2 regions of the Pseudidiomarina sp. genome follow, and region 1 is predicted to be linked to the other one. Evidence: predicted binding sites of a transcription regulator. Region 1 holds the regulator's gene; the other holds the start of a gene.
What was found. The regulator NrdR, encoded in region 1, represses ribonucleotide reductase genes. The targets are predictions, from matches to a motif close to AAACACNANATNTNGTGTTT.

Region 1 (15,412 bases):
ATGCGTATTGCTGAGCACTATGTTGAAGTTACCACCCGTTTGGGCATTCCATATGTGTTCAAAGCAAGCTTTGACAAAGCAAACCGGTCGTCCATTCATTCGTATCGCGGACCTGGTCTGGATAAAGGTTTAGAAATTTTTTCCGAGATAAAGCGCACCTTTAATGTGCCAGTGATCACTGATGTACACGAGCCGTATCAAGCGAAGCCGGTTGCGGAAGTTGCTGATATTATTCAGTTACCCGCATTTTTGGCGCGCCAAACCGATTTGGTTGTGGCGATGGCAGAAACCGGTGCCGTGATTAACGTAAAAAAACCACAGTTTTTAGCACCGCACGAAATGCGCCATATCATCAAGAAATTTGGTGAAGCGGGGAACCACAAGGTTATTTTGTGTGAGCGCGGCAGTTGTTTTGGTTACAACAATTTAGTGGTTGATATGCTGGGTATGGACGACATGAAGCACATGGCGCCAGTGATATTTGATGCAACCCATGCATTGCAACGGCCGGGTGGCCGCGCAGACTCGGCTGATGGCCGTCGTGCGCAAGCTGCAGTATTAGCGCGCTCAGGCATGGCGTTGGGTTTAGCTGGACTATTCATTGAAGCGCATCCAGACCCGGAACAAGCGAAATGTGATGGCCCCTGCGCATTGCCACTGAATAAGTTAGAAGCTTATTTGCAGCAGATGAAAGCTGTTGATGAGATGGTTAAAGCCTTTCCAGAATTAGATACCAGTTCAATTTAAGGCGCTCAGCGAGCGCCTTTTTCTTTGCTTGCGCTTCCGTATCACATGCTTTAAATTAAAACGCATGTTTAAAATGCACGTTCTAAACGTGTGCGTGCGTGAAAAGTGAGCGTGATTGGTATGTCAAAACGAATTACCACCAAAGATAAAATATTGAATGCGGCAGAGGCTTTGTTTGCGGAGCATGGCTTTGAGCAAACCTCGTTGCGTCAAATAACTGCTGATGCAGAAGTAAACCTAGCTTCTGTTAATTATCATTTTGGTTCCAAAAAAGCGCTGATACAAGCCGTTATGGCCCGTTATCTTGAGGTGCTCATGCCAGCACTCAATAAAGAACTCGATGGCCTGTCGCAAAAAACGCAAATTACCACGCGTGATGTTTTTGATTGTTTTCGTAATCCATTGAATGAATTACGCCATGTGCGTAAGCATGGGCCAACGATATTTCTAAGTTTACTTGGCTTTGCGTATGCAGACATTCAGGGGCATTTGCGTCGCTACACCATGGACCATTTTGGCGATGTGATGCAGAACTTACTCGCGGCCTTGCATGTGGCCAATCCGAACCTTAGTCCGGTGGATATGTTTTGGCGGTTGCACTTTGTATTGGGCGCGACCGTTTTCGCTCAGGTTTCCGGGCCAGCTTTACGTGAAATAGCGGCGGCAGACTTCGGTGAAGCCATTGCAGCGGACCAGATGATTGATAGGTTAATTCCATTCTTGGCGGGTGGCGTGGATGCGCCATCGCGATAATCGACTATGCTTGTAGCAGTGTCATTTTTTGCACGTTGTACCCAGTAACAAAGGTGTTGTGAAATGGAAATTATTATTCTTTTAGTGGTTGTGGTAGTGCTGTTGTTTGCGGTTCCAGATATCCGCCGCAGTTTGATTACACGTCCGGCATTTGCGTTTTTTAAACGCGTTTTACCGCCATTATCACCAACCGAACGTGAAGCCATGCAAGCCGGAGATACCTGGTGGGATGCTGACTTATTCAGTGGCCGTCCCAATTGGCACGAATTTCATCAAACCAAGGCACCTCAGTTCACCGAAGATGAGCAAAAGTTTATTGATAACCAGCTAGAAACCTTGCTGGGTATGTTGGATGACTTCAAAATTGTTCAACAAGATACCGATTTGCCGAAAAAAGTATGGGACTACATTCGCAAAGAGAAGTTTTTTGCGATGATTATTGGCAAAGAGTTTGGCGGCCTGGATTTTTCACCGGCGGCGAATTCCCATATCGTTTCACGCATTGCAACGCGCTCAATCAGCGTTGCGGTGTCAGTCATGGTTCCCAATTCTTTGGGGCCGGGCGAGTTACTCACGCACTACGGCACCAAAGAACAAAAAGATTATTGGTTGCCACGGTTGGCCGATGGTACAGACATTCCATGTTTTGCTTTAACGGGGCCTGAAGCGGGTTCTGATGCTGGCGCAATTCCTGATACTGGCGTGGTGTGTAAAGGTGAGTTTGAAGGCAAAGAAGTATTAGGCCTGCGATTAAACTGGAGCAAGCGTTATATTACATTAGCTCCGGTAGCGACCGTATTAGGTTTGGCGTTTAAAATGTACGATCCAGACGGGTTGTTGGGTGATCAAAAAGACATCGGCATTACCTGTGCATTGATTCCCACCAGCCACGAAGGTGTTGAAACCGGCGAACGCCATTTGCCGTTAGGGCAAGCGTTCATGAACGGTACCACGTACGGTAAAGACGTATTTATTCCACTTGACTGGATTATTGGTGGGCAAGACTATGCCGGTAAAGGCTGGCGGATGTTAATGGAATGCCTATCAGCAGGTCGTGGTATTAGCTTACCTGCGTTAGCAACCGCAACCGGCCACGTTACCGAGCGCATGACAGGTGCTTATGCGTATGTACGCCAGCAGTTTGGTTTGCCAATTGGTAAGTTTGAAGGCGTTCAAGCAGCAATGGGTAAGATTGGTGGTACGAACTATATTCTTGAGTCCATGCGTCGCCTTACCGTTACCGCATTGTGCGAAGGCAAAAGCCCATCGGTAATCACGGCCATGACCAAGTACCACATGACAGAAATGGGGCGCCAGGTAATGGAAGCTGCCATGGACGTTCATGCGGGTAAGGGCATTCAGCTGGGGCCGCGCAATTACCTGGGGCATGGTTACATGGCTACCCCAGTATCAATTACGGTGGAAGGCGCCAATATTCTAACCCGTAACCTGATGATTTTCGGGCAAGGCGCAACACGCTGTCACCCCTATGTGTTGGCGGAAATGGAAGCAGCGGCGAATCCGGACGAAGAGCGTGGCTTGCATGACTTTGACGGGCTGCTGTTGAAACACATAGGCTTTGCAGCCAGTAACTTCTTTGGCAGCTTATTCATGGGCCTTACGGGTGCGCGCTTTAATTCGAGCCCAATGAGCGGACCGACTGCGCGTTATTATCAACAATTAACCCGCATGAGCCGTGCCTTAGCCATGACCGCCGATATGGCGATGCTGGTGATGGGCGGTGACTTGAAGCGCCGCGAAATGCTGTCAGCGCGTTTGGGTGATGTGCTGAGTCATTTATATATGGCGTCTGCGGTACTGAAACGTTATGAAGATGACGGCCGTCAAACCGGTGACTTACCATTTATTCAGTATGCTCTGGAACATCATTTGTACGAAATTGGCGAAGCGTTCAAAGGTTTTTTTGCGAACTTCTCCAATCGCTTTGTGGCTTGGACATTGCGCCTTGCGATTTTCCCGTTGGGCATTCATTTCCACAAACCAAGTGACGACAACCTGCAAGCGATTGCGGAAAGTATGATGGAGCCGGGTTTAACGCGTGATCGCCATACTTTCTTGTGCTTCTGGAAAGATGATCCAAAAGACATGACTGGTCACATGGAACTGGCGTTTTTGGCAATGAAAGAACACGCCGATATCTATAAGCGTATTCGAAAAGCTGTGAAACGCGGTGATATTGCCGAAGACTTAAGCGGCGATGCGTTAGTCAAAGCAGCCCAAAAAGCTGAGGTGATCAACGCAGAAGAAGCCAAAGCCTTTAAGAAGACCGAGCAGCTGCGTATTGCTGCTATCGGGGTTGACCAATTTGCCCCTGGCGTTATTGAAAAGCGTAAGTTTTTCAAAGCGTAGGCAACACTGGGACAAATAAAAAGGGGCTGATTCAGCCCCTTTTTAGTGTTCACTTAAAGAATTAAACACCAATCGGCTTGTAACGTGTGCGATGCGGCTCCATCGCCTGTTCGCCATGAGTTTTCTTCATGTACTCTTCGTAGTCGGTGTAGTTACCTTCGTAGAAGTTAATCTGGCCTTCATCGCGGTAATCAAGAATATGTGTTGCCACCCTATCGAGGAACCAACGGTCGTGCGAGATAACCATGGCTGAGCCTGGAAACTCCAGTAGGGCTTCTTCAAGCGCGCGCAGCGTTTCAACGTCGAGGTCATTGGTCGGTTCATCGAGCAGTAACAAGTTACCACCGGCTTTCACCAGTTTAGCGAGATGCACACGGTTACGCTCACCACCAGATAGTTCACCAATGTGCTTCTGTTGATCGTTACCGCGGAAATTAAAACGGCCGACATAAGCGCGGCTGTTGATTTCGAAGTTGCCAATACGCAAGATATCTTGTCCATCAGAAACTTCTTGCCACACAGTCTTCTTGTCGTCCATGTCATCACGGAACTGATCAACACTGGCTAGCTGCACAGTATCACCGAGCTCAACGGTACCTGAGTCCGGTTGTTCTTTAGCGGTAATCATTCGGAACAATGTTGATTTACCGGCACCGTTCGGGCCGATAATACCGACGATAGCGCCCTTAGGCACACTAAAGGTTAAATCATCAATTAATACACGGCCGTCATAGGCCTTTTTCAAATGATTGACTTCCAGCACCTTGTCGCCGAGACGTGGGCCTGGTGGAATAAACAGCTCATTGGTTTCATTACGCTTCTGGTAATCGCCACTTTGTAGCTCTTCAAACCGAGCCATACGTGCTTTGCTTTTCGCTTGGCGGCCTTTGGGATTTTGACGAACCCATTCAAGCTCTTGCTTGATGCTGCGTTGCCGCGCATTTTCTTGCTTTTCTTCTTGCTCGAGACGCTTCTCTTTTTGTTCCAACCAAGACGAGTAATTGCCTTCCCATGGAATACCATAGCCGCGGTCAAGCTCAAGTATCCAGCCAGCAACATTATCAAGGAAGTAACGGTCGTGGGTAATGGCCACAACAGTACCTTCGTAGTCGTGTAAGAAGCGCTCTAACCAAGCAACAGATTCAGCATCCAAATGGTTGGTTGGCTCATCGAGTAACAACATGTCGGGCTTGCTCAATAGCAACCGACAGATAGCCACACGGCGACGCTCGCCACCTGAAAGAACCTTTATTTTGGCGTCCCAAGGCGGCAAACGTAGCGAATCGGCAGCACGCTCGAGCATATTCTCGATGTTATGACCGTCTTTGGCTTGAATAATCGCTTCGAGTTGACCTTGTTTTTTGGCTAAAGCATCAAAGTCAGCATCTTCTTCCGCATAGGCGGCATAAACCTGGTCAAGTTGGGCCAACGCATCCTTTACGTCAGCAACCGCTTCTTCAACGGTTTCCCGCACAGTTTTATCTTCATCTAACTGAGGTTCTTGTGGCAGATAACCAATCTCAATACCCGCTAGCGGGCGAGCTTCACCTTCGTATTCTTTATCCACGCCAGCCATAATGCGTAATAGCGTTGATTTACCGGCACCGTTTAAACCCAACACACCAATTTTTGCGCCTGGGAAAAACGACAACGAGATGTCTTTTAAAATAGTTTTCTTTGGCGGGACAACTTTGCTGACCCGCGACATAGAATAAATATATTGTGCCATAGCAGCATGCGTTCCTTTTTGAGGCGATATTTCTTAGCGATAATCTTCAGCGGCTATTTTAACCCTTAAGTTGGCGCTAACCCAAGTATATTGGTAAACTAGGCGCCATAAATTTCTCGTTCTTATACTGTCGCTCAGACAGCCCGTGAAGTTAGGAGCCCCGATGTTGAAACATGAGATGAATATTGCCGAATACGATGCAGAGTTATGGCAGGCAATGACTGGCGAAGTTCAGCGCCAAGAAGAGCACATTGAATTGATCGCTTCAGAGAACTACACCAGCCCACGCGTGCTAGAAGCACAAGGGTCTCAGCTGACCAATAAATATGCCGAAGGGTATCCGCATAAGCGCTATTACGGCGGTTGTGAGTACGTTGATGTGGTTGAAGATTTAGCCATTGAGCGCGCCAAGCAACTATTTGGTGCAAAATATGCCAACGTTCAGCCGCATGCTGGTTCACAGGCTAATTCAGCAGTATTTTTGGCGTTATTAAACGCCGGCGATACGGTACTGGGTATGAGTCTGGCGCATGGTGGCCACTTAACGCACGGTTCGCACGTGAATTTCTCAGGCAAATTGTACAACGCTGTGCAATATGGTCTGGACGAATCAACCGGTGAGATTGATTATGCTGAAGTTCGCAAATTGGCGTTGGAGCATAAACCGAAACTGATCGTTGCTGGTTTTTCTGCGTATTCAGGTGTGATTGACTGGTCGAAGTTTCGTGAAATTGCCGATGAAGTGGGTGCCTATTTATTAGTGGATATGGCCCACGTTGCTGGTTTGGTCGCTGCAGGCTTGTACCCGAACCCAGTTCCATTCGCGGATGTAGTAACCACCACAACGCACAAAACTTTGGCTGGCCCGCGCAGTGGTCTGATTTTGTCAGGCAAAGATGATCCAGATTTACATAAAAAATTAAATGGCGGTGTATTCCCTGGTAGCCAGGGCGGTCCGTTATGTCATGTGATTGCGGCGAAGGCTGTTGCCTTCAAAGAAGCCATGGAACCAGAGTTTAAAGCGTACCAGCAACAAGTGTTGGACAACGCCAATACCATGGTAAAAGTGATGCAGAAACGCGGTTACAAGATCGTGTCTGGTGGCACTAAAAATCATTTGTTCCTGGTTGATTTAATCGACAAAGATATCACCGGCAAAGATGCCGATGCAGCATTGGGGCAGGCGTTCATTACGGTGAACAAAAACTCAGTACCCAATGATCCACGTTCACCATTTGTAACTTCAGGTTTGCGCTTAGGCACACCGGCGATTACCCGCCGTGGTTTTAAGCAAGCCGAAGCAGAGCAAGTTGCGAATTGGATTTGTGATGTATTGGATAACATTACTGACGAAAGCGTCATTGCACGTGTTCGCGAGCAAGTGAAAGCGCTTTGTAAGCAGTTCCCTGTTTACAAGTAATTCAATCAAGGAAGCAGCGTATGCATTGTCCATTTTGTGGCACACAAGATACCAAAGTCATCGATTCGAGGCTTGTTGCTGACGGGGCCTCAGTGCGCCGTCGACGCGAGTGCGCTGAATGCAAAGAGCGTTTTACCACGTTCGAAACAGCCGAGTTGGTGATGCCGCGGGTGATCAAGTCTGACGGTACCCGTGAGCCATTTAATGAAGACAAGCTGCGCAACGGTTTGCTACGCGCTTTAGAAAAACGCCCAGTAAGTTTAGAGGCGATGGAGCAGGCGATTCAAAACGTAAAATCGGCGCTTCGAGCAACCGGTGAGCGTGAAATAACCAGCCAAGTTATCGGTGGTCTGGTTATGGAAAACTTGAAAGCAATTGATAAAGTTGCCTATATCCGGTTTGCTTCTGTGTACCGTGCGTTTGACGATATCCGTGAGTTCGGCGAGGAGATTGCGCGGCTCAATGACTAATACGATGGCATGTCACCAACGCTATATGTCACGCGCCCTTGAGCTTGCTGCTCAGGGGCGTTTTTCAACCGCACCAAACCCAATGGTTGGGTGTGTGCTGGTGCGTAACGACACAATTATCGGTGAAGGTTGGCATCAGCGTGCTGGTGAAGCACATGCCGAGGTTCACGCACTGCGCCAAGCTGGCTCAAAAGCGAAAGGCGCCACGGCCTACGTAACGTTAGAACCCTGCAGTCATTTTGGACGCACGCCGCCTTGTGCAGATGCGTTGATTGAAGCAGGTATCGCACGTGTGGTGATTGCCCTGAAAGATCCAAACCCACAGGTAAGTGGTGATGGTATTGAGCGCTTGAAGGCGCATGGCATTGAGGTGGTTGTTGGGGTTTTGGAGCAACAAGCTCGTGCGCTAAATTGTGGATTCGTTGCACGTATGCAGCGTAAACGTCCGTGGTTACGGGTGAAAATGGCAGCGTCGTTGGACGGTCGCACAGCACTTGCCAATGGTGAAAGCCAGTGGATAACCTGCCAAGAGGCGCGCCATGATGTCCACCGCTGGCGCGCGCAAAGTGGTGCAGTGTTGAGCAGTGCGCAAACTGTACTGGCTGATCAAGCCACACTCACAGCGCGGCACCCCGACGCACAGCTACAACCTGTACGTGTGATTATCGACTCGCAGGGGTTGTTAACTGGCAATGAGCCTTTATTTAAAGAACTATCGCCAATTATCTTGGTGCATGGGCCTGATACGGTATCACCACAAACATGGGCTGATCATGTGAGTGTGCTGGAAGTACCGCGTGCCGCCAACGGATTGTTAGACCTTGTTCAGCTGCTGCATGAGCTTGCAGCACGCGAAATCAATTCGGTGTGGACAGAATGCGGTTCGGGGCTTGCCGGTGGGTTACTCGAAGCAGAGCTCGTTGATGAACTCGTGGTGTATTTAGCACCTAAACTTTTGGGACATACTGGTCATGGGTTGCTGCAGTTACCCGCGTTTACGCACATGAGCCAAGTGCCCGAATTAAATTTTTCAGATGTACGTCAGGTAGCGGATGATCTACGCATTATTGCGGTTCCGCACCGGGTGAGAGGAGACTTAACGTCGTGACCCCATTAAACAGTGCTGCAGAAATTATTGAAGACATTCGTCAAGGGAAAATGGTTATTTTGATGGATGATGAAGACCGCGAAAATGAAGGCGATCTCATTTTGGCTGCAGAGTGTGTTACGCCCGCCGCGATTAATTTTATGGCACGTTATGGGCGCGGTTTGATTTGTTTGACGCTAACCGAAGACCGGTGTAAACAACTGCGACTGCCATTGATGGTTGATCAGAATAACGCCCCGTACGCGACGAATTTTACCGTTTCAATTGAGGCCGCAGAAGGCGTCACAACGGGTATTTCAGCCGCTGATCGTGCCCGTACTGTGCAAGCGGCGGTAGCCCGTGATGCTAAGCCTGCGGACTTAGTGATGCCAGGCCATATTTTCCCGCTAAAAGCGAAGCCGGGTGGGGTGCTCAACCGTGCTGGGCATACTGAAGCTGGTTGCGACCTTGCGCGCTTAGCAGGTTTTGAGCCGGCCGCCGTTATCGTCGAAATTCTTAATGAAGACGGCACCATGGCACGTCGCCCTGATTTAGAGGTGTTTGCGGCCGAGCATAATCTTAAAATTGGTACCATTGCCGATTTAATTGAATACCGCTCGATGAAAGAAAAAACTGTTGAGCGTAAGGCGCATTGCAAATTGCCGACAGCTTATGGCGAATTTGAACTGATTACCTATCAAGATACTATTGATGCCCAAGTGCATTACGCGTTGGTGCGTGGTGAAATTGACCCAGCGAAACCGGTTAATGTGCGCGTACATCTGCAAGACACCTTTAATGATTTATTTGCCACCGAGCGCGCCGCGAAACGCAGTTGGCCGCTAGGGCATGCGATGCAATATATTGGTGAAAACGATGGCGTGCTGGTGGTTATTGGCCGGCAACAAAATTCTGATGACATACTTGAACAGGTGATGAGTTTTGCGGCTGAAGATAGAGGTGAACGTAAGCCGACTGCAGCAGCATCTAATGCTTCGCGTAACGTGGGTATTGGTTCGCAGATTTTAGCTGACTTGGGTGTGCATCATATGCATTTGATGAGCTCGCCGAAGCGCTATTCAGCATTGTCGGGCTTCGGCCTTGAAGTGGTCGATTTTATTGAAGATGAGCAAGCCCGCGATTAAAACACGCTGATAGATTGCACTTGGCGCCAGAGCTTTTCGTTAGCTGGCGCCGCATGACCCGCCTCAGCGCTTTGGCGTGCAACAAAACCATTGAGGTAATCAATCTCAGTTTGGCGCTGTTGGCGCACATCCATCAGCATCGAAGAAAAGTTATTTGCGGTGTTTTTGATGACCTGATGTGCTTGCTCAACCAGTTTCTCAGGCACAAGTTGAATTCCCCGGTGCTGTGCTAACCAACAAATTTCTTCTGCAACAATCATTTGCTCGTGATGCAGGTGATGCTGTAACAGCTCGCCGTTACGGCAGTTATGAATGACAGTAAATGCATTGATCAGGCAATTAACCGCAAGTTTTTGCCAACGTCGCTGGTTAATCGCTGGGCTCCAGTTGAGTAGCGGTAACGCATTATTCAGCGCACTAAAGACTTCGGCGGGGCGACCACTTGATGCGTGTTCTACCTGCGCCCAGCCCAACCAGCTCTCACCGAAACCCGCATGCACCACCTCGTTGTTATGGCGATAAGCACCGTGGGTAGTCACCCAGTGCAACGCACGCTCCGGCATGATGGTGGATTCATTGTCGAGCATGCCATTGTAGCTAACAATCAAGGATGAGCCGTCAGGTAAAGGTGCTTGGCTGAGTTCCTGTAGCAGGGCTGCAACCTGGTAAGCCTTTACCGCGGCAAAAACTTGTGTGGGCTGCGTTAAGGGCAAGGTTGTGGTGCTAAATTCATAGTTGTGCGCGTTATAAATAATGGAGATGGGTGAATGGGTAGCCTGGCGCGGTTTAATTGCAACGTGTTCGCCGATACGGCGTAAATTAACCGCCATTAAACTGCCAATAGCACCTGTACCGATGACAACCCAATGCATGCTAATTCATCTCCCGATGGTAATTTTGTTCAAGCCGCAGCAGGGGCTTACGCATAATGATGAGGATAATGAGACTTGGCAAAACCATCAGCGCTGTCAAAATAAAGAACAATTGCCAATCACCGTCCAACCAATTCACCACGTAACCGCTGTAAGACGATAATAGCGTACGGCCAAGGTTACCGAGCGATGCAAATAGCGCATATTGTGTCGCGGTAAAAGCGCGATTACAAAGTAAGCTAATAAATGCGACAAAAGCGACCGTTGACCAGGCAGCCGTGAAGCCATCGATAATCACTGCCGCAAGTAATAAGTCCGTGTCAGGGCCAACACCTGCTATCCAAGCGAACATAAGATTGGATGAAGCCATGGCAATACCGCCAACCAACAAGCCACGAACAATGCCTAGCCGCAGGTTTACAAAGCTACCGATAATGGCAAATATAATCGTAACCCACCACGTTACCATTTTCGAATACACGGCAATGTCATCATTGGTGAAGCCCACTTCTTTATAGAACACAATCGACATGCGGCCCAGAAAGGCTTCGCCTAGCTTAAATAGAAATATAAAAGCAAGCATACCAAGTGCTAGTCGCCAGCCGCTGCGACGGAAAAATTCCGCGATTGGCTCTACCAATGTACTTCGCAACCAATCTAACCAATGGTTGAACTTAGGAATTTCTGGTCGGTACCGCGTAGACTTACTGGCGGCAAGAACAAACAGCATTTGTGCGGCAATAACAAAGCACAGTACGACATACGCGTCTTGCCACATCAAGGTGGTGCCGTCCACTAAAAAGAACGGAATAGCGCCGAAACCACTATAACCGGTCCACCAACCCGCGGTGGCCATAGCTGCACCCGCTGATTGTAAACGGGCCTCGTGTGGGCCGAAGGTTTCAATCCGGTACGCATCAATGGCGATATCTTGGGTTGCTGAAAAGATTGCAATGACCAATGCTGCGCAGGCAACCCACCATAAGTTTTCGATGATATCGAGTTGGGCTAAAGCCGCGGTGGCAACCAGGATACCGGCCAGACACAGCATCATCCAGGCGCGCCGCTGGCCGAGCCAGCGGTTTAGAACAGGAATTTGCACGCGATCAATTAATGGTGACCACAGGGCATTGATGGAGTAGGCCACAAAAACCACACCGAACAACCCAATAGCAGAGCGGTCAACGCCCATTTCTTGCAGCCAAGCTGAAAGCATGGAGCCAATCAGCACCCATGGAAATCCACTAATTATTCCAAAACCAAATATCACCCAGATACGCGGTTCGCGGTAAATCGCAAAGTCTTTATACCAAGGCTCGCCAGTTGCAGAATGACTCACTGTTGTGGCACAACTTCAATTTTTTTAAGTACAGGGGGCTGCTTAGGTACATTCTGCCAACCGGTTTGTTCGTGATAAATCTCAGTTTCCACGCTTGCCAGTTTTTCCATCACATCCTCGCCAGCAACAACCCAACCAAACACAGCGTAGCCCCAACCCTTGCTGGAAGGGTTCAGCGACTCATTGTCATTAAGATTAAAATAAAATTGCCGCGTTGCAGAATGTGGATCGGATTCGCGCGCCATGGCAATGGTGCCGTAATTGTTCAACATGCCGTTACCCGACTCGTTAAAAATAGGGTCGAACATGGTTTTAGCTTCAAACTCTTCGGTGTAGCCGCCACCTTGCACGACAAAGCCCGGAATAACACGATGAAATATCGTGTTGTTGTAGCTACCCGCCTGCACGTAGGTGAGAAAGTTATCGACGGTTATCGGTGCCTTGGCACGGTTCAGTTCAACTACAATATCGCCCTCGGTCGTGATAAACTTTACTTTAGGGAATAAATTGTCCGGTTGAATTTGTTGTGCAGCGCTCACGCCGCTTAGCAGTAAAGTAAGAGCAAAAACTAAATAACGCATAATTAACCCCGAGCCTTAAAAATCACGAATTTACTGTTCTGTGCCACTTGGTGCACAGACTTAAACAAGCGCTTTAGTGGTTGATAATACGGTAGATGACGGTTTGCCACTACCCAAAGTTCCCCACCTTTACGCAAAACTCGCTTACTGTCCCGAAACATTTGTCGTGCGATATGTTCCGTCACCGCATGCTCTTGGTGGAATGGCGGATTACATACTATCAGGTCAGCACTTTGGTCGGCGCTGTGCGCCAGGCAATCATCAACCTCCGCCTGATACTGATTGGCAGCGGCGTTGGGCAGATTTGTTTTAATATTACGCAACGTGGAAGCTATGGCCAAAAAGGACTCATCAACCCATGTGACCTGACTGCTTGGTGAAAGGCGTGCGTAATGCAAGCCAAGCACACCATTGCCACAGCCAAGATCAATTGCGTGCTCGACACCCGCTGCGGGCATGTGTTCAAGTAAAAAGCGTGCGCCAATATCCAATTGATTACGGGCGAATACACCGGCATGATGGTGTAGGGTTAACTGAAACTCAGGTAACTCCCAACTACTCATAAAGCGCTCGGGATCAAGCCCTACGGCGCGCGTTTTAGCACTGACCGTGCGGCATTTTTTTTGAATTAACGAGACATCAACATCACTACAATATTGCTCAAACAAGCTGCGTACAGCTGGTGTCAGTAACTTACTTTTGGCTGCCGCGAATAGCTGGGTGTTTTCAGGTAGCTCTGCGGCCAGTTTTGCCAATTGAAATTCAAGCAAGCTTAAGCTTTTTGGAATTTTAAGATAAATCACATCCGTGGTATCGGGCAGAGTATCCAGTGGTGAGATTGCTGATAGCGTTTCAGGTAAGTTGTTATGTCGCAGGTTATGATGCCATGCACAATGGCTGACGTATGAGTCGCTCAGGCTGGTCACATCCAGCCCCGCAAAGGGGACCAACAGGGCGCCCCATTGATCGTTAATGAGCAGTGGGCGCTGATCATCGCGCTGAGCAATGATTTGATGCAACAATTCATCAGCTGCATCCCAGGCTTGCAGGGTATCTGCAGTGCGCGGGGGAAAACGATTGAGTTGCCAAGTGCCGGCAGGGCTATGTAGTGTTGTCATTTGCTCGTTAATCGTTATTGGTTATTAGTTATTGGTTATTGGTTATTGGTTATTAGTTATTAGTGTCTATGTTTTTACGAACAACGACAAGCGCAGCGATCGAATAACGAACAACGGTTTTTTTCGAATAACGACAAGCGTAGCGATCGAATAACGAACAACGGTTTTTTTCGAATAACGACAAGCGTAGCGATCGAATAACGAACAACGGTTTTTATCGAATAACGAATAACGGTTTTAGGCTTTTCAATTGGTCGGACATTTCAGACGGAAACATTCGTGCTATGATAGCGAAAAACGACCCGTGACTATAGGTTTTAACACGTGAAAAAATATGCAGAAATTACCGGCTGGGGTAAGTGTTTGCCACCTGCTGTGATGACCAATGATGATTTAGCAACCTTTTTAGAAACTTCTGACGAGTGGATTCGTAGCCGTACGGGCATCGAAGAACGCCGTGTCAGTGAGGTCGGCACCTCCAAATTAGCAACGGTTGCGGCACGCAACGCGTTAGCAGCCGCTGGCCTTGATGCAAATGACATCGACCTTATTATTGTTGGCACCTGCACACCGGATGAAATTATTCCAAATGTAGCGTCAGCGGTACAACGCGATTTAGGCAACAAACATGCTGCCGCGTTTGACTTGAATGCTGCGTGTAGCAGCTTTTTATACGGAATGCATTTTGCTACACAAGCTATTCGCACCGGGGCGCACAAAAAAGTACTGATTATTGGTGCTGAACGCTTGACTCGAATTTTAGACTGGACCAAACGTGAAAGTGCAGTGCTGTTTGGTGATGGCGCTGGTGCAATGGTGCTTGAGGCCAGTGACCAAGAATCGGGCTTGCTGGCATCACACGTTACGTGTGACGCTGATGCGCGCGACGTTTTAGCACTCGAGTTTGGCATGAGTTTCGACCGCTTTGGATTTGACGGTATTATGCCGTTTAACTTTATTGGTCAGGAAATCTTCAAGCGCGCAGTCAAAGGCATGAACACAGCCGTTGAAAAAGTTTTTGAAGAAACGGGCTTAACGACAGACGATATTGATTCACTGATTCCGCATCAGGCAAATAAGCGTCTGATCGATTACCTTGCTAAAATGTGCAACGTACCTGAAGAAAAAACTGTTATAAATATTCAAAAATACGGGAATACCTCGTCTGCAACGTTGCCAATAGCGTTTTGCGAAGCCGTTGAACAGGGCATTGTTAAGCCCGGTGACACCATTGTATCTGCGGTATTTGGCGGTGGTTTAACCTGTGGTGCTGGTATTATCAAATGGGGTCAACGGGTAACACCACTGCGCGACAATACAGAAACCTTGCCGAGTAATGGTAAGTCAGCACTGGATTTGATTGTGCCTTTATACGAAGGCACCAAAGTAGCGTGGGAAAAACGCGGCGATGAGTAACTTGGTTAAAGAAGAAGTTCGTAATAATGTGCTTTGGTTGACATTAGCGCGCCCAGAAAAGAAGAATGCGTTAACCGCAGAAATGTACACGGTGTTGAGTGCGGCATTACAGGCCGCTGATCGTGACGGTAAAATTGCTGCAGTGGTATTAACTGGCGAAGGTGACAGTTTCACCGCGGGTAACGACCTTCATGACTTTCTGGCTATTGAAGATCTCGATGATAGCGCACCACCGTTTGAATTTCTTTATACCTTAAGCCGCTTAAGTGTGCCTTTAGTGGCTGGTGTGAATGGGTTAGCCATAGGCATTGGCACCACCATTTTACTGCACTGTGATTTGGTTTATGCAAGCACAGACGCGGTAT
Region 2 (15,412 bases), on a different contig from region 1:
ATTGGATTTTCCCGTGGCGGTATTACCACCGTGGATGACGGGGCATTTTCCTGCATTGTCACTCATAAAATCTCCTCGTATCAATTCGTTTGCATCATCAAGATTGTGATGATCATTACCTCACACTACGCGCTTTAGAAGTTTAGTCAAAGCAAATAAAAACGGCCAACGCAATAGATTTTTCCGATGAAAATGGTTTTAATAGAACACTATTTTTGCAACCAAGTGACACCATGATGAACAGCTTACGCCACGCCTACCAACAAGCAGCACGTCGAGCACAGTATTCCATTTTGCGCCATCCGCCGGAGTCTATGGCTACTGTTTTACGCCAGCTTGCGGATAAAGCCGAAGTGTTCGAGGAGCCTGATGTGTACGGTAGCGGTGCGCTAATTGAAGATTTTGAAGCGAAGCTTGCGGCATTGCTGGGTAAGCCGGCCGCGTTGTTTTTGCCAAGCGGCACGTTAGCACAGCCATTGGGCCTAAAAATTCATACGCTTGCGCGCCAAAATAACCATGTTGCGCTACACCCGAGCTCGCATTTAGTTCTGCACGAACACGATGGCTATCAGCAGCTTTGGGGATTAAAAGGGCACCTTGTCGGTCAGCCTGAGCAGGTGCCGACACTCAGCGATTTGCAGCAATTAGAAGCGCAACAATTGGCGGCAATCGTACTCGAGCTGCCGATGCGTGAGATTGGTGGGCAATTGCCTGAATGGACTGACTTACAAGCGCAATCACAGTGGGCGAAGGAGCGCGGCATCGCTGTGCATATTGACGGCGCGCGGTTATGGCATTGCCCCGCTTATTACCAGCGCAGTTTAGCGGAAATTTGTGATCTGGCGGATTCCGTGTATGTGAGTTTATACAAAGATATCGGCGGCGTTGCCGGAGCGATACTGGCGGGAACAGAGGCGTTTATTGCTGAAGCCAAGGTATGGAGCCGCCGTGCTGGAGGCAATTTAATTTCAATGTATCCGTACATTTTGGCTGCGGAGAAGGGACTTGACGATAACTTAGCCGCTATAGATGACGCGGTTGTTTATGCCCGCGAGTTGGGGCCGTTACTTGGCAGTATTGAAGGTGTAACCGTGAATCCTGGCGTACCACAAGCAGCCATGTTTCACCTGCACATTGACCAGGATGAAGTGGCGCTGATGGGAGCTATTACTGACTACGCGAATGCGCACGGCATTATCGTATTGCCATTACCGCGAGCCAATAAAAACGGTCAATGTGTGTGTGAAATAAGTGTTGGCCGTCGCACCATGCAGCAGCCAATCGAATTCTGGTACAAGCACCTGAGTGCTTGTCTTGCCCGCTAAGAGTCGGGTACCACTGTCATGCACTCAATTGGACATACCGGAATGCAAGCAGGTTGGTCGTAGAAACCTTTGCATTCCGTGCATTTATTCACATCGACCACATAGTGCTGTTTTCCCATGGCAATGGCATCATTCGGGCATTCAGGCACACACATATCGCAATTAATGCAGTCGCTATCAATGACTACAGGCATTGGTCACCTCGACCACCGGAATGGTTTGTTGCGGTTTCACGTCGGCCACTTTAATCAACATGCTGAACTGCGCCTCTTCTGCATTGAGTGCGGTGGGCAGGCGCACCCCAACTTGGCGACCAGCGCCAGCGGCCCGCTCAAGTAGGTGGTGATTGGTGTCTACCATAGCCTGCAACATGAAGGTGATATTGCCCGACGGCTTCATCAGAATTAATGTATCGCCGATAGCAAAGGCGTTTTTAACGTCAACCGTAGCGTTGGCGCCATCGCAATCAAGTATTTCGCCAACCAGTAATTGCTCACCTTGGCTATGGCTGGTGGCGTAATTCTGGGTTTCGCTGGGTACATGGCGGCGTAAAAACCCTTCAGTGAAGCCGCGGTTGGCCATGCCGTCTAGCTCGGCCAATAAGTCACGGTTAAACGGCTTGCCTGCCGCAGCATCATCAATCGCTTGACGGTAAACTTGCGCGGTTCTCGCAACGTAATACGGTGACTTGGTGCGGCCCTCAATTTTTAATGAATGCACGCCCATCTTGGTGAGCGAATCCACATGCTCAATGCCCCGCAAGTCTTTGGAGTTCATGATGTAAGTACCGTGCAGATCTTCGTCCATCAGCATGTACTCACCGGGGCGCTGTGGTTCAGTTAATAGCACAGGGGTATCAATCGGATTGAACTGGCCCACCGCATCTTCTTCTGCGTCGTGCACCTGATAAGGCCAGCGACATGAGTTTGTGCAAGCACCTTGGTTTGGGTCGCGCTTATTAAAGTAGCCGGACAATAAGCACCGGCCTGAATAAGCCATGCATAAGGCGCCATGCACGAACACTTCAATTTCCATATCGGGGCATTTTTGCCGAATTTCAGCAATTTCGCGTACTTCCAACTCACGCGACACAATGATGCGTTCAATGCCCTGCTGTTGCCAGAACTTTACCGCAGCCCAATTGACGGTGTTCGCTTGCACACTTAAATGCAGCGCTTGGCCGGGATAATGTTCGCGCAACAGCATCACAATTCCCGGGTCGGACACAATCAGGGCATCAGGTTTTAATGCAATGACTGGTGCCATGTCGTCCACAAAGGTAACCAACTTCGAATTATGCGGCGCAATATTTACAACAACATAGAATTTTTTACCTAAGGCATGCGCTTCAGCAATACCTTGCGCCAGACGTGGCAGATCAAATTCATTGTTACGTACGCGTAAGCTATAGCGTGGCTGCCCGGCGTAGACTGCATCGGCGCCATAAGCAAAAGCGAGCCGCATGGCTTTTAAGCTGCCAGCAGGGCTCAGTAATTCAGGTGGGTGTAACTGCATAAAACCTTTGACTGGGTTAATCGTGCCTAAAAATGGTCGGGTAGTTTATACCTCAACTGAGTTGCTTTTATTGATTGAGGTCAAGGTTTCGGCAAATTTGGCCAACTTGGCGGAGCGACTTTTTTCTGGCATCCAAACATCGATCAGGTGTGCTTGGTCGGGTTCAGCCCAAGCCTTCGCAAATGCCTTAGCAAAGCTTTGGTCGTCATGGGCGCGAGCGCTTTCAATACCCATACTTGTGGCAATACTGGTGTACTGCCATTGATGCAGTTTGGTGCAGTTGAGCTTTGGCGCGAAGGCTTCAATCATGTCCCATCGCTGATTGTTTATCAGTACGATGATAGGTAGGCAGCCATAACGCAGGCATTGGCCAAGCTCAAGCCCTGTCATTAGAAAGGCTCCGTCGCCGACAAGAACCACAGGCCGCCGTTGGGTGGTGATGTAAACGCCCAGGGCTGCCGGTATGGAGTAACCCATCGAGGCATAATATGCTGGCGCTAAAAAGTCGGTTGGTGAAGCGCGTAATGAAGCAAATAAGCAATCACCCACATCACTGACAATGGGCACAATCGTGGATTGCTGCGACAGTTGGCGATGTATTTCCTGTACCACGGCATCGGTAGAAAATGTTGAATCCAACAGCAGTTCGGGTTGGTTTAAATTTCGTGTTTCAAATAGCGGTAACGGCTCGCTAGCAAGTCGACTGCACCAGCTTTTCAATGACTGCTTGGGAAAATCAATGCGATAGAAATGCGGAGCGTTGATTAACGAGCGATGGGCACTGAAATTACTGTCGGTGTAAATTACGCCTAAAGCAATGATCATGTCTGCGTCGGTAAGTAACTGGTAAGCCAAGGTGTCTGTAGCGCCACAAAATACACCGCCATAGCACGAATGGTTTGGGTTAATGCTGGCACGCCCTAGCAGTGATGTGACCAGGGGAATATTAAACTGCTCGGCCAAACGCTCAACAGCGTGTTGAGCGCCGCTTCGCCGTACATTAACGCCACTTAGAATTACGGGCCGGCGGGCTGTGCTCAATGCAGCAACAAGCCGTTGATAATCATCTTCATGAACGCTGGCTGGCAGTTTGGGTGAAGCGGTAAACGATGCCAGCGGCGCAATATCCAAATCGACCGCATCGCGGGGGACTTCAATCAATACCGGGCGAGACTGCGCTTTACAGGTTTGCAATGCCTCTTGCAGCAATAGAGGTGCGGTTTCAGCATTGTCGAGGCGCACTTGCAGACAGGTGATTTCCGCATAAATATGGCGTTGTGAATCGATAGTTTTGGCTTGATGATGAATTTGCAGGCCGGAAGCTACTTCGTTGCGGCTTGGGTAGCCAGCAAAAATAACTAACGGCACATATTCTTCATAGGCTTGGGCCACGGCATTGACGCCATTAAGCGCGCCAGCACCGTAGGTTAGTGCAACAGCAGCTGGGCGGTTTGCGCATCGGGCAGCGGCATCAGCCGCATAAACAACAGCTGGCTCGTGGGTTAGGTAGTAAAACGGTAGCGCATCCGGTTGTTGTTGCAACTGTTGTAACAGAGGCAGAATAAAGTCCCCAGGAATTCCAAAAATCTCGTTGACGCCAATGTGACGCAGAGCCTTGGTAATCGCAGCACCCAATTGCATCGCAACACCCTTATCAAAAACAAAACAGCCCACGAGTGTGGGCTGTTTATTGGGGCAATGCTTTGATGTTGGTCAACAATACTTAAGTGTCTTGATTGACCATCCATACTGCGGCTTCTACGCGTGAACGTAAGCCGAGCTTCTTCAGCAGGTGCTTTACATGTACTTTCACCGTGCCGTCGGATATATCCAATTCGCGCGCGATAACCTTGTTGCTCATGCCCTTGGCGATGAGTTCTAAGATTTCTCGTTCACGGTTCGTTAATCCGTCAAGTTTACTTGCCGTGGGTGCTGAAGGGCGGCGTAATGCAGTCGCTAACACTTCAGTAATGGCTTCACTTAAAACCATTTTCCCATCTACGGCACGTTGAATCTGCTCAAGTAATAGCTCAGGATCCATGTCCTTCAATAAATAACCATCAGCACCGTTGGTGATGGCGGTAACCACGTCTTCGTCGGCATCAGACACAGTGAGCATGACAATGCGTGAGGTCACGCCATTGTCGCGCATGCGTTTCAAGGTTTCTAAACCGTCCATACCTTGCATATTAAGGTCGAGAATGATCAGGTCTGGGTCCAATTCTTCAGCTTGAATAAGGGCATCTGCACCGTTACTGCATTCAGCAACAACTTCCAGGCTATCTTCCAGCGAGATTAATTGTTTCAAACCCTTGCGTAGCAGCGGATGGTCATCCACAAGCATTATGCTAGCGGGGGTGTCAGACATGACGAGCTCCTTGTTTGCATCAACTTTGTTGCGTTCGGTCAGTATTGTTACACATTGTTCCATGACAAAGTATAGGTTAGCGCAATCTAACCCAAAAGGGGTAGTTTTACGTGCCTCTTATGACCTGCCAGTTATCACTCCCGCTGAATTGTTGTACTGCGCGAGATCACGCATAGTTTACACATTGGAAAATTTTCTGGAGCAACGCGTGAATACAGTACGAGTGTCATCAACAGTCGACAAGCCAACAGCAATCAATTTGATTGTTGGCATGACACTGTGGATGAGCTTGAGTGTGCTCGTGGTGCAGTTGTTTTCGGTAGACGCTGGCTTTGATTTCGCACAGCTTTACCGCTTGCTGGCCCTATCTGGCCTTAGCGCAACCGCGTGGCATTTTGTGTTTTTCTGGCTGGGTGAGCGTGCTATGCAGTCACGCTTTATTTATCTAAGCACAGCCGCGCTTTTGATTCCTGCATTCGCCATGGTGTGGCTACTGATGCACCCGCCACTGAGCTATTCAGCGTTGCAATGGTTAGCCGTAGCTTGCGGCTTTGGTGGTGCGCAATTTATTGCGTTTACCCAGAATGACAAAGTCGATAAAACTGGTCTTGGTTGGACCCTCGCGGTCAACGCTGGTATAGCCGGTATTGGTATTGTAATTGCGCAAGCGGCGCTGCCGTTTCTATCCAGTATTAATTTATTCGGCGCGCTTGCTGGCACGCCTTGGATTTCAGCATATGGAAGTGGTGACATCGTTGGCGTGATTGCTCCAGGCGCGTCATTGTGGTTAGCAAACATGGGCTGGATTATTATCGTTGCGATTGCCCTTGCGAGTATTGTTTGGCAAGTGGCTCGCCGCACGCAAGATGAACCAGCAAAGCCGTTTGGCACCATTACCGATCGCGCCCATTACCGCGCCATTCTGCGTAACAAACATACATGGGTCATGACGTTACTTTACGTGATGGCTTTTGGCTCTTTTATTGGGTTCACCATTACCTTTCCATTAAGTCTGCAAAGTTTCAGCGCAACGTATACCCCCAGTGCATTAACCTACGCATGGATTGGTCCGTTGCTGGGGGTTTTGGCGCGCCCATTTGGTGGTTGGTTAGCTGATTTGTTTGGGGGTTCGAAGGTGACGCTGTGGTGTGCCGTGGTGTTGGCGATAAGCAGCGTGGTGGCTGGCGTCATCACTTATAAAGCAACGCACAGCCCACTTCCAGAGCAGTGGTTTTTGGGGTACCTGTTGGTGTTCTTGGTTATTTTTATTGCAACAGGAGCAGCCAGTAGTGCCATTTTTCGCAGTGTTAGTGTGGTATTGCCGTTGGAGCAGTTGCCGCTAGCGTTACGTTGGCTAACTGCAGTGGCTAGCGCCGGCGCAGCGTATATTCCAGCGCTGTGGTACGTAAATAGCACCACCGCGACCCCAGCTTATGCATTATTCGTATTCGCCTTATTCTACGTGGTATGTGCAGCGTTGGTGGCGTACATGTACTTGCGCAATAAAGCTGAGTTCTATAACCCTTAAGCCGTTGTTGGAGCATCCTGGCGTTCTAATATGTACTGTGGTGTGAATTCGAAATACACCCCCGTACCGCCAACAACACGGCGCTTAATCGTAATATCACCGCCTAAATGGCGACTACGTTCCTGCATGATGGCCAAGCCATAGTGATTCAGTTTTTCTGCGTTTTCTGGAATACCGACACCGTTATCTTCAATGCTAAGGCGAATGCCATTGTTTTCGTCCTGTGCCAGTTTTACGACCACATCGGTGCCTTGGCTATGATGAATGGCATTCTGACAAGCTTCACGAATAATTTGCAGCAAATGAATTTCTTCGTGAGGTACCAACGGTGTGCTTTCTAACTGATAATCTAAGCGAAACGCAATGTCTGACTGGTCGTTAAATTGTTTCATGGTGGTTTGCAGTGCATGCAACATACCCGCACCATCCACTTTTAAACGGAAGGTTGTAAGCAGTTCGCGTAATTGGCGGTATGCGGCGTTCAAGCCTTCTTTCAGTTCTTTTGAGACATCTTCAATAACCTCGCGGTTGTCTTTCTCAATGGCTTTGTTTAATCGAGTGACCTGAATTTTCAAATAGGACAGCGCTTGGGCTAACGAGTCATGGAGTTCGCGAGCAATAACCGTCCGTTCCTGAATCAGTGCCAACCGTCGCACTTGCTCTTCTTCTTGTTTCAAGCTTAATGCCACAGCAAGCTGGTCGGCAACTGACTGAATGAGTTGCTGTTGCCAGTCGCTGAGTTGCTCGCTAGTTGGGCAGCGCGCAACCAACACCCCGTAATTATGATCTTCACGATCGATTGGGAAGCGATAAATGCGCAAACCATCCATGACCGACACACCACCACCAGCATTCACGCACTGACTGCAGTCAACGCCTTCACAGGGATCAATGGGCGCGCCAATGGGTTGCACCTGTAAGTACGGTTTGTTGCCCGCTTCTGTGATTAAACACAGTTCAATATCATCCACTTCAGAGGCCCGTTTCAGGCCGTTTACAATCGCGGTAAAGTCATGATACCCCGGTGAGTGTTCGATGATGGTGCGTGCGGTATCGTATAAAAATTGCAGTCGAATATTCGACTTCTGAATAGCTTGTGTTTGCTCGTCGACACGCTTTTCAAGGTTGCCGTACATAAAACCGATAGCTTCATTCATTTTGTTCAGGGTACCGGCAAGTACACCGAGCTCATCTTTCATCGGGTGCTTCACGCGCGCGGTAAAATCACCTTGACCAATTCGGCGGGCAGCTTGTGTGAGCACTTCTAGCGGGTAGCGTACGCGCGTGCGTAGCCAGTAGAAAATAACTAAGGCTAGGCCAATACTGGCAAACAGTGACAACACTTGAATGGAGCGTATGGAGCGAATGCGTTGTTCAGCATCTTGCTGAATTGCAGTAACGAATTCGTTAATTTGATCAATTTGTGGGCCGATTGCGGCAACCAGTTGTACAGATGATATTTCGCCTGTTGCGACCTGTTGCTGAAATGCTTGCCAGCTTGCCATTGATTGGGTGTACAAGTCGGTTAGTTCGTTATCTTCAATTTTGAACCGGTTAAAAACGTGGTGATTCCAGCTTTCATTGAGTGCAGCGGCTACAGTCGCCGCATTTTCGGGGTCATGCATGGCATGCCAGCTGTATTGGTAAGCTTGATAGCGTAATGAACCAGCAACATTAATCGCCAAAGCATCGTGGTCGGCTTTTTCTGATAGCCAATATGATGCAAGTAGCGTCAGTATCGTCAACGCCACCATCGCGCTTAGGGCAATACCGATGCGTGTCACAATCGAAAATTTATTCATAATACCTATACTGAGCGTTGTTGCAGGTAGCTGTATAGTTTAACGCCAAATACGTTTGGGTGCGAATCAGGAATTTTATGATTTGCTCAAAGGTTTTGGTGCACTGCTATACTTTGAGCTCAAATTGACGGCTTAGGGAGAATTAATGGCTGAATTTATAACCACTTGGGGAAAATCCGCGTATACCAGTTTTGGTTTTTTCTGGATGGCATTATGGGCCTTTGTATTAGGCTATTTGATAAGTAGTTTAATTCAAGTGCTAATCACCAAGCGACGCATGCGCAACGCAATGGGAAATAACAACCTTAAATCAGTTTCCTTAGGTACGTTTTTCGGATTCATTTCCAGTTCTTGCAGTTTTGCTGCGCTTTCAACCACCCGCGCGCTCTTTAATAAGGGCGCGGCTTTTAGTGCTTCGATGGCGTTTATGCTCGCGTCAACAAACTTAGTGATAGAGCTGGGGTTTGTTATCTCTATTTTTCTAGGCTGGCAGTTTGTGGTTGGCGAGTATGTTGGGGGGCTGCTGCTGATTTTGTTCGTATGGCTATTTATTACGTTAACCAATCCACAAAAGCTTATTAAGCAAGCGCGTCACGAAGACAGCGAAGACGAACATCGGCATGAAAGCACCTTATCTGACCTATTGAGTAAAGAAACGTGGCAGCAAGTCGGCCAAAAATATGTCATGGAATGGCAAATGGTTTGGCAGGACATTCTTATCGGCTTTACCGTTGCAGGTGTTATTTCGGCGTTCGTACCGAGTGCGTTTTTCGAGTGGCTTTTTGTTGGCGTGGGCAGTGCCGGTGAACCGGGCTTTTGGTCATTGTTGCAACAGGCTGTGGTAGGGCCAATCGCTGCATTCTTTACCTTTATTGGCTCTATGGGGAACATTCCATTGGCGGCAGTGCTATTTGGCGAGGGTGTAGCTTTTGCCGGGGTCATGGCATTTATATTTTCTGATTTGATTGTGCTTCCGGTATTGAAAATAAATGCGCGGTACTACGGCTGGAAAATGGCGCTTTACATTGCCATGATGCTATTCGTGTGCCTGGTTGCAGCGTCATTGGTGATGCACTACGGCTTGGTTGCATTTGACTTGCTACCTGATGCATCGCAATGGACTTCGCCAGCGGAGCAGGAGCACTTTCAGCTAAATTATGGGTTTGTTTTGAACCTAATCTTTCTTGCACTTAGCACGGTGATGATTGTTTTTTGGCGTCAGGCACAACAAGCCAGTGAGCATGATCACCACGATCATGACCATAGCGCGTCATCGCTCGGTGATAAAATTATGGCTGGCCTTTGTGTACTCAGTGCAGTTTGGTTGATTGGTGGCATGGTTGTTTACGTTATCATATAACGCATAAAAAAAGCCCGAGACGGTTGGGAGGTCTCGGGCTAACACTGCCGTGGCAAACCACGGTCAACAACACAAATTGTGTTACGTCAAACTACCTAGCTTTTTACAGTTACCGGTGTAGCGTCAATTTCAGCTTCTTGCTGTTTGCCAAACAGGCCAATAACAACCTGATAGGCAACAGCGAGTCCGCCAATGATGAACACAACGTCACCGATAGTACGAATCCAGCGCAAGCTTTGCAGTAATGGTTGCTGCATAAATGCTTCACTACGTGCGTACCACAAGCCTTCAGTAGCCGAGGCGTAGAACTGGATGAAACCAATAGGTAACAAGCTCGTGAATAACATCAAGCACAAGCCGATATTCAACCACCAGAAACCAGTTTTCATAATCTTGTCGTTAAACGCGAAGTTCGGACGAATGTAGCGCAAGATTAACAGTACGAAACCGATTGCTAAGAAGCCATACACCCCAAACAATGCCGCGTGAGCGTGGGTTGGTGTGGTATTCAAGCCTTGGATGTAATACAGCGCAATGGGTGGGTTGATCATGAAGCCCAACACGCCAGCACCTAAGAAGTTCCAGAATGCCACAGCAACAAAGCACAGTAGTGGCCACTTAATACGTTGCATCCACTCGGCGCGACGTTGCAAGCTCCAGTTTTCCCATGCTTCATAACCCAGTACCACCAATGGCACCACTTCAAGCGCAGAGAACGTTGCCCCAACAGCCATGATTGGTGTTGTAGTACCTGAGAAGTACAAGTGGTGGAAGGTACCCGGTACGCCGCCTAACATGAACAGTGACGCTGAGGCCAATGCGGCAGCAGTTGCCATACGGCGAGACACAAGGCCCATGCTATTAAAGATGAACGCTAACGCTGCAGTTGCAAACACTTCAAAAAAGCCTTCAACCCACAGGTGAACGATCCACCAGCGCCAGTATTCCATCACGGATAAGTGAGTACGTTCGCCGTAGAAGAAGCCAGCACCGTAGAACAAGCCAATCGCAACCACAGAAGCGGTTAGTAGCGCTAACAAGTTCTTGTCGCCAGGCTGTTTGAACGCGCCAACAACGCCGCGTAACATCAAACCAAGCCAGAATACGATGCCAAGGAACTTACCAATTTGCCACAAACGCCCTAAATCGACGTATTCATAGCCTTGGTGACCCAGCCAGAAACTGAGGTGCTCAGGCATGATTTGCGCAATGGCCAAGTAGTTACCAATAAACGAACCGGCAACAACCACAACAAGAGCCCAGAACAGGATATCAACCCCAAGCTTTTGGAATTTCGGGTCTTTACCACCGTTAATAATCGGTGCTAAGAATAATCCCGCCGCTAAGAAGCCGGTTGCAATCCAGAAGAGCGCCGCCTGTATGTGCCAGGTGCGTACTAATGAATAGGGGAACCACTGCGACACGTTAATGCCATAGAATTCTTGGCCTTCAACCGTGTAGTGCGCAGTAAAGCCACCTAAGAATATTTGTACGATAAATAACGCCATGACCAAGAACAGGTATTTACCCAGTGCTTTTTGTGAAGGGGTTAGATTTACCAAGCTGATTGGATCTTTTTTCGGCGCTTCCGTTTCTTCTTCGTCATGATCACGTAAGAAGGCCCAAGCCCAAATCAAGCCACCGACACCGGCAATAAGCAGAATGATTGACACTAAGGACCAAATTAAATTTTCGGCACTCGGCTTGTTGTCAATCAACGGCTCATGTGGCCAGTTGTTGGTATACGTTACATCGCTATCAGGACGCTCGGTTGCGGCTGACCATGCAGTCCAGAAAAAGAACTGGGTCATAACTTCGCGGCGTTCTAAGCTTGGCAATGTGTTTTCTTTCATTGCATAGTTTTCGCGCGTGCTTTTTAACGACAAGTCGTCACTGAAAAGACGTTTGTAGTAATCCGCAGTTTCCGCAATAGCTTGTGCACGCACATCACCAACAACCAAGGTATCCGTTGCGGCGTCATAAGCTGGATGACGGTAAGCCTGTTTCAGCTCGAACTGCAGCGAGTTTTGTTGTGCTGCGGTTAGGCTTGCATAGCTTTGTCCATAAGTTTTCTGGGCGGTTATTTCTAACCAAGCCACTAATTCGCGGTGCAACCAATCGGCCGTCCAGTCAGGTGCTTGGTATGCGCCATGCCCCCAGATAGAGCCTAATTGCATGCCACCGACTGATTGCCAGGCGGTTTGCCCGTCAAGAATCGACTCTTCCGTCATCAAAACGTGACCTGATTCGGTCATGACTTGATCAGGAATCGGCGGAGCGACACGGTAAACTTCTTTACCGAAGTATCCCAGGACACCAAAGGTGATGGCCAAAATGGCTATCAGTATCCACCATAATTTTTTATAACCGGCCATTTGGCACCTCCGGCTGTTGATGTTGTTGCATTGTTGATTCTCCCTTTAATCAAGTTTGCACTGGGTCAGATGTGACTAGCGCGCACTTTGATCCTTATAGCAAGCTCCGTGCCACTTTGTATTTGGCTGAAATAGCACGAAAATTTAATCTTTGTGGGTTAAATCAACCCAGCTCTTGCGCAGTCATTTAAACCGCCTTGGTAGAAATTACCCGCGTATAGAATCGCACGGGCTGGCACCGTTAGAAATTGAGCTAAAGAGGTAACTGAAAGGAATCTATGGGGTATACCCATTGGGGGTAGTTTTTATTGATCTAAATCAATGCAGTAAAGTGCGCCGCGTCTATGCTTGATAGGAAGAAACACAACATATAGACATGTTAACAAATAAGCACACAAGATATAGGTTTATTATGCTGCGATACAGCGCTGAACAAGTGGTTTTTCAGGAGGTGCCTGGAGAGGTCTCTCTTGCGTACACCATTACCGGATGTCCGGTTGGGTGTAAAGGTTGCCACAGTGTCGACAGCTGGCCGGTCGGTAGCGGCGAGCAACTGACTTCCGAATACTTTGCAGCGCGCTTGGCTCAATATCGCAATTTAATTACTTGCGTGCTTTTTCTAGGCGGCGAATGGCAGCCGGAAGCCCTAATTGAACGACTGCAGCAAGCACAACAAGCGGGATTACAAACCTGTTTATACACCGGTTATGACGATGTGTCGCTGCGTATTAAACACCATTTGACCTACCTCAAGACAGGGCCATGGGTGGCCAGTTTGGGGGGCCTTGATAGCCCTACTACAAATCAGAAGTTTTATGACTTACGCACTCAGCGACTGCTGAACTGCCGGTTCCTTGCAAGCTAACCGGACCATTAAAACTATAAATAAGGAGAGTAGCCATGTTGCGCTTAAACCCAGAACAAGTTGACGCAAAGATGGATTTCATCAAACACTATTTATCGGCGCAAAATGCCGCGGATGGCTCGAAGATGGACGCCAATGCAAATGTTACCCAAAAGAACATTGCGACCCTAGAGGCTGAGTTAATGAAGGACTTTTTTGTGCAGGTTAACCGGAAGCAAGTCAGCACCAAAATCAGTGAGTTATTTGGCCCCGAATTAGGGCAAGAGTACATTCGCCAAATTGAAGACCACGAAATTTATGTGCATGACGAAACCAGCTTAAAACCGTATTGCGTGTCGGTAACCATGTACCCATTTTTGCGTGACGGCTTAACCAAGCTTGGTGGCGAGTCGAAAGCGCCTAAGCATTTAGAAAGCTTCTGTGGCACCTTTGTGAATTTTGTATTTGCGGTAAGCTCACAGTTTGCTGGCGCGGTGGCTACGGTAGAGTTTCTTGCGTATTTTGATCATTTTGCACGCCGTGATTATGGTGATAATTACCTTGAAACCCACCCCCATGAGATTGCAAACCACCTACAACATGTCGTCTATGCGTTAAATCAACCTGCCGCTGCGCGTGGTTACCAAAGTGTATTTTGGAATATCTCAGTATATGACCAGCATTACTTTGAAAGCATGTTCGGTGACTTTGTGTTCCCCGACTTTAGTAAGGGCAGCTGGGCGTCAGTTAGTAAACTGCAAGACTTCTTCTTGCATTGGTTTAACGAAGAGCGCAAGAAAACCATTTTAACGTTTCCAGTGGTAACGGTGGCGATGCTGACTGACAAAGGACAATGTAAGGACCAGGAATTTGCACGTCATATTGCGCACGAACTTGCTGATGGCAACTCATTCTTTGTTTACCTGTCACCAAATGCCGACTCACTGGCTTCCTGTTGCCGCCTGCGCAGTGAGATTAGTGATAATACGTTTTCCTACACGCTTGGCGCGGGTGGTGTGGCGACCGGGTCAATCAACGTCATTACCATTAATATGAATCGACTGGTTCAGGATGGTCGTGATCTGGAAACAGAAATTGAGAAAATCCAGAAGTACCAAGTGGCTTACCGGAAGATTATGGAAGACTACAAAGCCGCGGGGCTGCTCACCGTTTACGATGCTGGGTTTATCTCACTGGATAAACAGTTTTTGACGATTGGTATTAATGGCATGGTTGAAGCTGCCGAGTCGCAAGGTTTGGTTGCCAGCAACAATCGCGACTATATCGAGTTTGTGCAACGGCATTTAAAAGTCATTTATGACGCCAACAAACGTGCGAAACAAGAATATGGTTACATGTTTAACACTGAATTTGTCCCCGCAGAAAACCTCGGTGTTAAAAATGCGAAGTGGGATCGTGAAGACGGCTATTTTGTGCCACGCGACTGCTATAACTCGTATTTCTATGTGGTGGAAGATGATGCGACCAACTCGCTGGACAAGTTCATCATGCACGGCGACGAGCTCATTGAGTTTCTCGATGGTGGCTCAGCATTGCATTTGAATTTAGATGAAAAGCTAACAACCGACGGCTACTTATCGATGCTCAATATTGCTGCAACCACCGGCTGCAATTATTTCTGCATTAACGTAAAAATCACCATTTGCAACGCCTGCGAACAAATTGATAAGCGCACGCTTTGCGAGTGCTCAGCATGTGGCTCTACCGATATTGACTACGGTACGCGGGTGATTGGTTATTTGAAGCGGGTGTCAGCGTTTAGCTCTGGGCGTCGCCAAGAGCATGCTGCGCGGCATTATCATCGCAAGCAACACGACACCAGTATTGCTGGTGCTCGAGCGCAAGCCAATGCGCTCAAGCAAGCAAGTTAAGATTGCTGGCGCCGCGTTACACCACTTTGGAGTAACGCGGTGCAGTGGCTGAGTCGTCAAGATAAGCATCAAAGCAGGCACAGATACTGCGCACCCAAAGCCGACCAAGGGTCGTGACGCGCAATTGATTGGCATCAAGCTCAACCAGACCATCTTCTATAAATGGTTCCAGCTTGCGTTTGGCATCAGCAAAGTAGTCCCAAAAATTCTCAATGGTCCAACGGTTGGCAAATTCTTGAATATCTAAATCGAAATGACAGATTACTTGCGAAATTAACGCCGCACGCAATTTATCATCAGCATTCAATTCAAAGCCTTTCACAATCGGCAGGGTGTCGCTATTGATTGCTTTGTAATAAGAAGGCAACTCTTTCACGTTTTGCCACAGCACCCCGTTAATTTG

Region 2: a site for NrdR is predicted at 12,633-12,652, ahead of nrdG (anaerobic ribonucleoside-triphosphate reductase activating protein). Genes of this name have one in related genera too.

Annotation. Positions count from the first base shown of each region.
Region 1 covers NZ_JBLWWR010000001.1:493,722-509,133, reverse strand. The annotation lists gene kdsA (3-deoxy-8-phosphooctulonate synthase) at 1-747, shown strand, start outside; gene ACN0UN_RS02605 (TetR/AcrR family transcriptional regulator) at 868-1,500, shown strand; gene ACN0UN_RS02600 (acyl-CoA dehydrogenase) at 1,564-3,870, shown strand; gene ettA (energy-dependent translational throttle protein EttA) at 3,932-5,599, opposite strand; gene glyA (serine hydroxymethyltransferase) at 5,763-7,019, shown strand; gene nrdR (transcriptional regulator NrdR) at 7,040-7,489, shown strand; gene ribD (bifunctional diaminohydroxyphosphoribosylaminopyrimidine deaminase/5-amino-6-(5-phosphoribosylamino)uracil reductase RibD) at 7,482-8,597, shown strand; gene ribBA (bifunctional 3,4-dihydroxy-2-butanone-4-phosphate synthase/GTP cyclohydrolase II) at 8,594-9,721, shown strand; gene ACN0UN_RS02570 (ketopantoate reductase family protein) at 9,718-10,593, opposite strand; gene ACN0UN_RS02565 (AmpG family muropeptide MFS transporter) at 10,595-11,932, opposite strand; gene ACN0UN_RS02560 (peptidylprolyl isomerase) at 11,929-12,513, opposite strand; gene ACN0UN_RS02555 (methyltransferase) at 12,516-13,631, opposite strand; gene ACN0UN_RS02550 (ketoacyl-ACP synthase III) at 13,956-15,047, shown strand; gene ACN0UN_RS02545 (enoyl-CoA hydratase/isomerase family protein) at 15,040-15,412, shown strand, end outside.
Region 2 covers NZ_JBLWWR010000005.1:115,039-130,450, reverse strand. The annotation lists gene katG (catalase/peroxidase HPI) at 1-66, opposite strand, end outside; gene ACN0UN_RS06275 (threonine aldolase family protein) at 234-1,325, shown strand; gene ACN0UN_RS06270 (YfhL family 4Fe-4S dicluster ferredoxin) at 1,322-1,519, opposite strand; gene yegQ (tRNA 5-hydroxyuridine modification protein YegQ) at 1,503-2,840, opposite strand; gene ACN0UN_RS06260 (thiamine pyrophosphate-binding protein) at 2,886-4,481, opposite strand; gene narL (two-component system response regulator NarL) at 4,564-5,208, opposite strand; gene ACN0UN_RS06250 (hypothetical protein) at 5,417-6,736, shown strand; gene ACN0UN_RS06245 (ATP-binding protein) at 6,733-8,538, opposite strand; gene ACN0UN_RS06240 (permease) at 8,684-9,898, shown strand; gene ACN0UN_RS06235 (nitric-oxide reductase large subunit) at 9,994-12,273, opposite strand; gene nrdG (anaerobic ribonucleoside-triphosphate reductase activating protein) at 12,686-13,138, shown strand; gene nrdD (anaerobic ribonucleoside-triphosphate reductase) at 13,174-15,009, shown strand; gene hemN (oxygen-independent coproporphyrinogen III oxidase) at 15,026-15,412, opposite strand, start outside.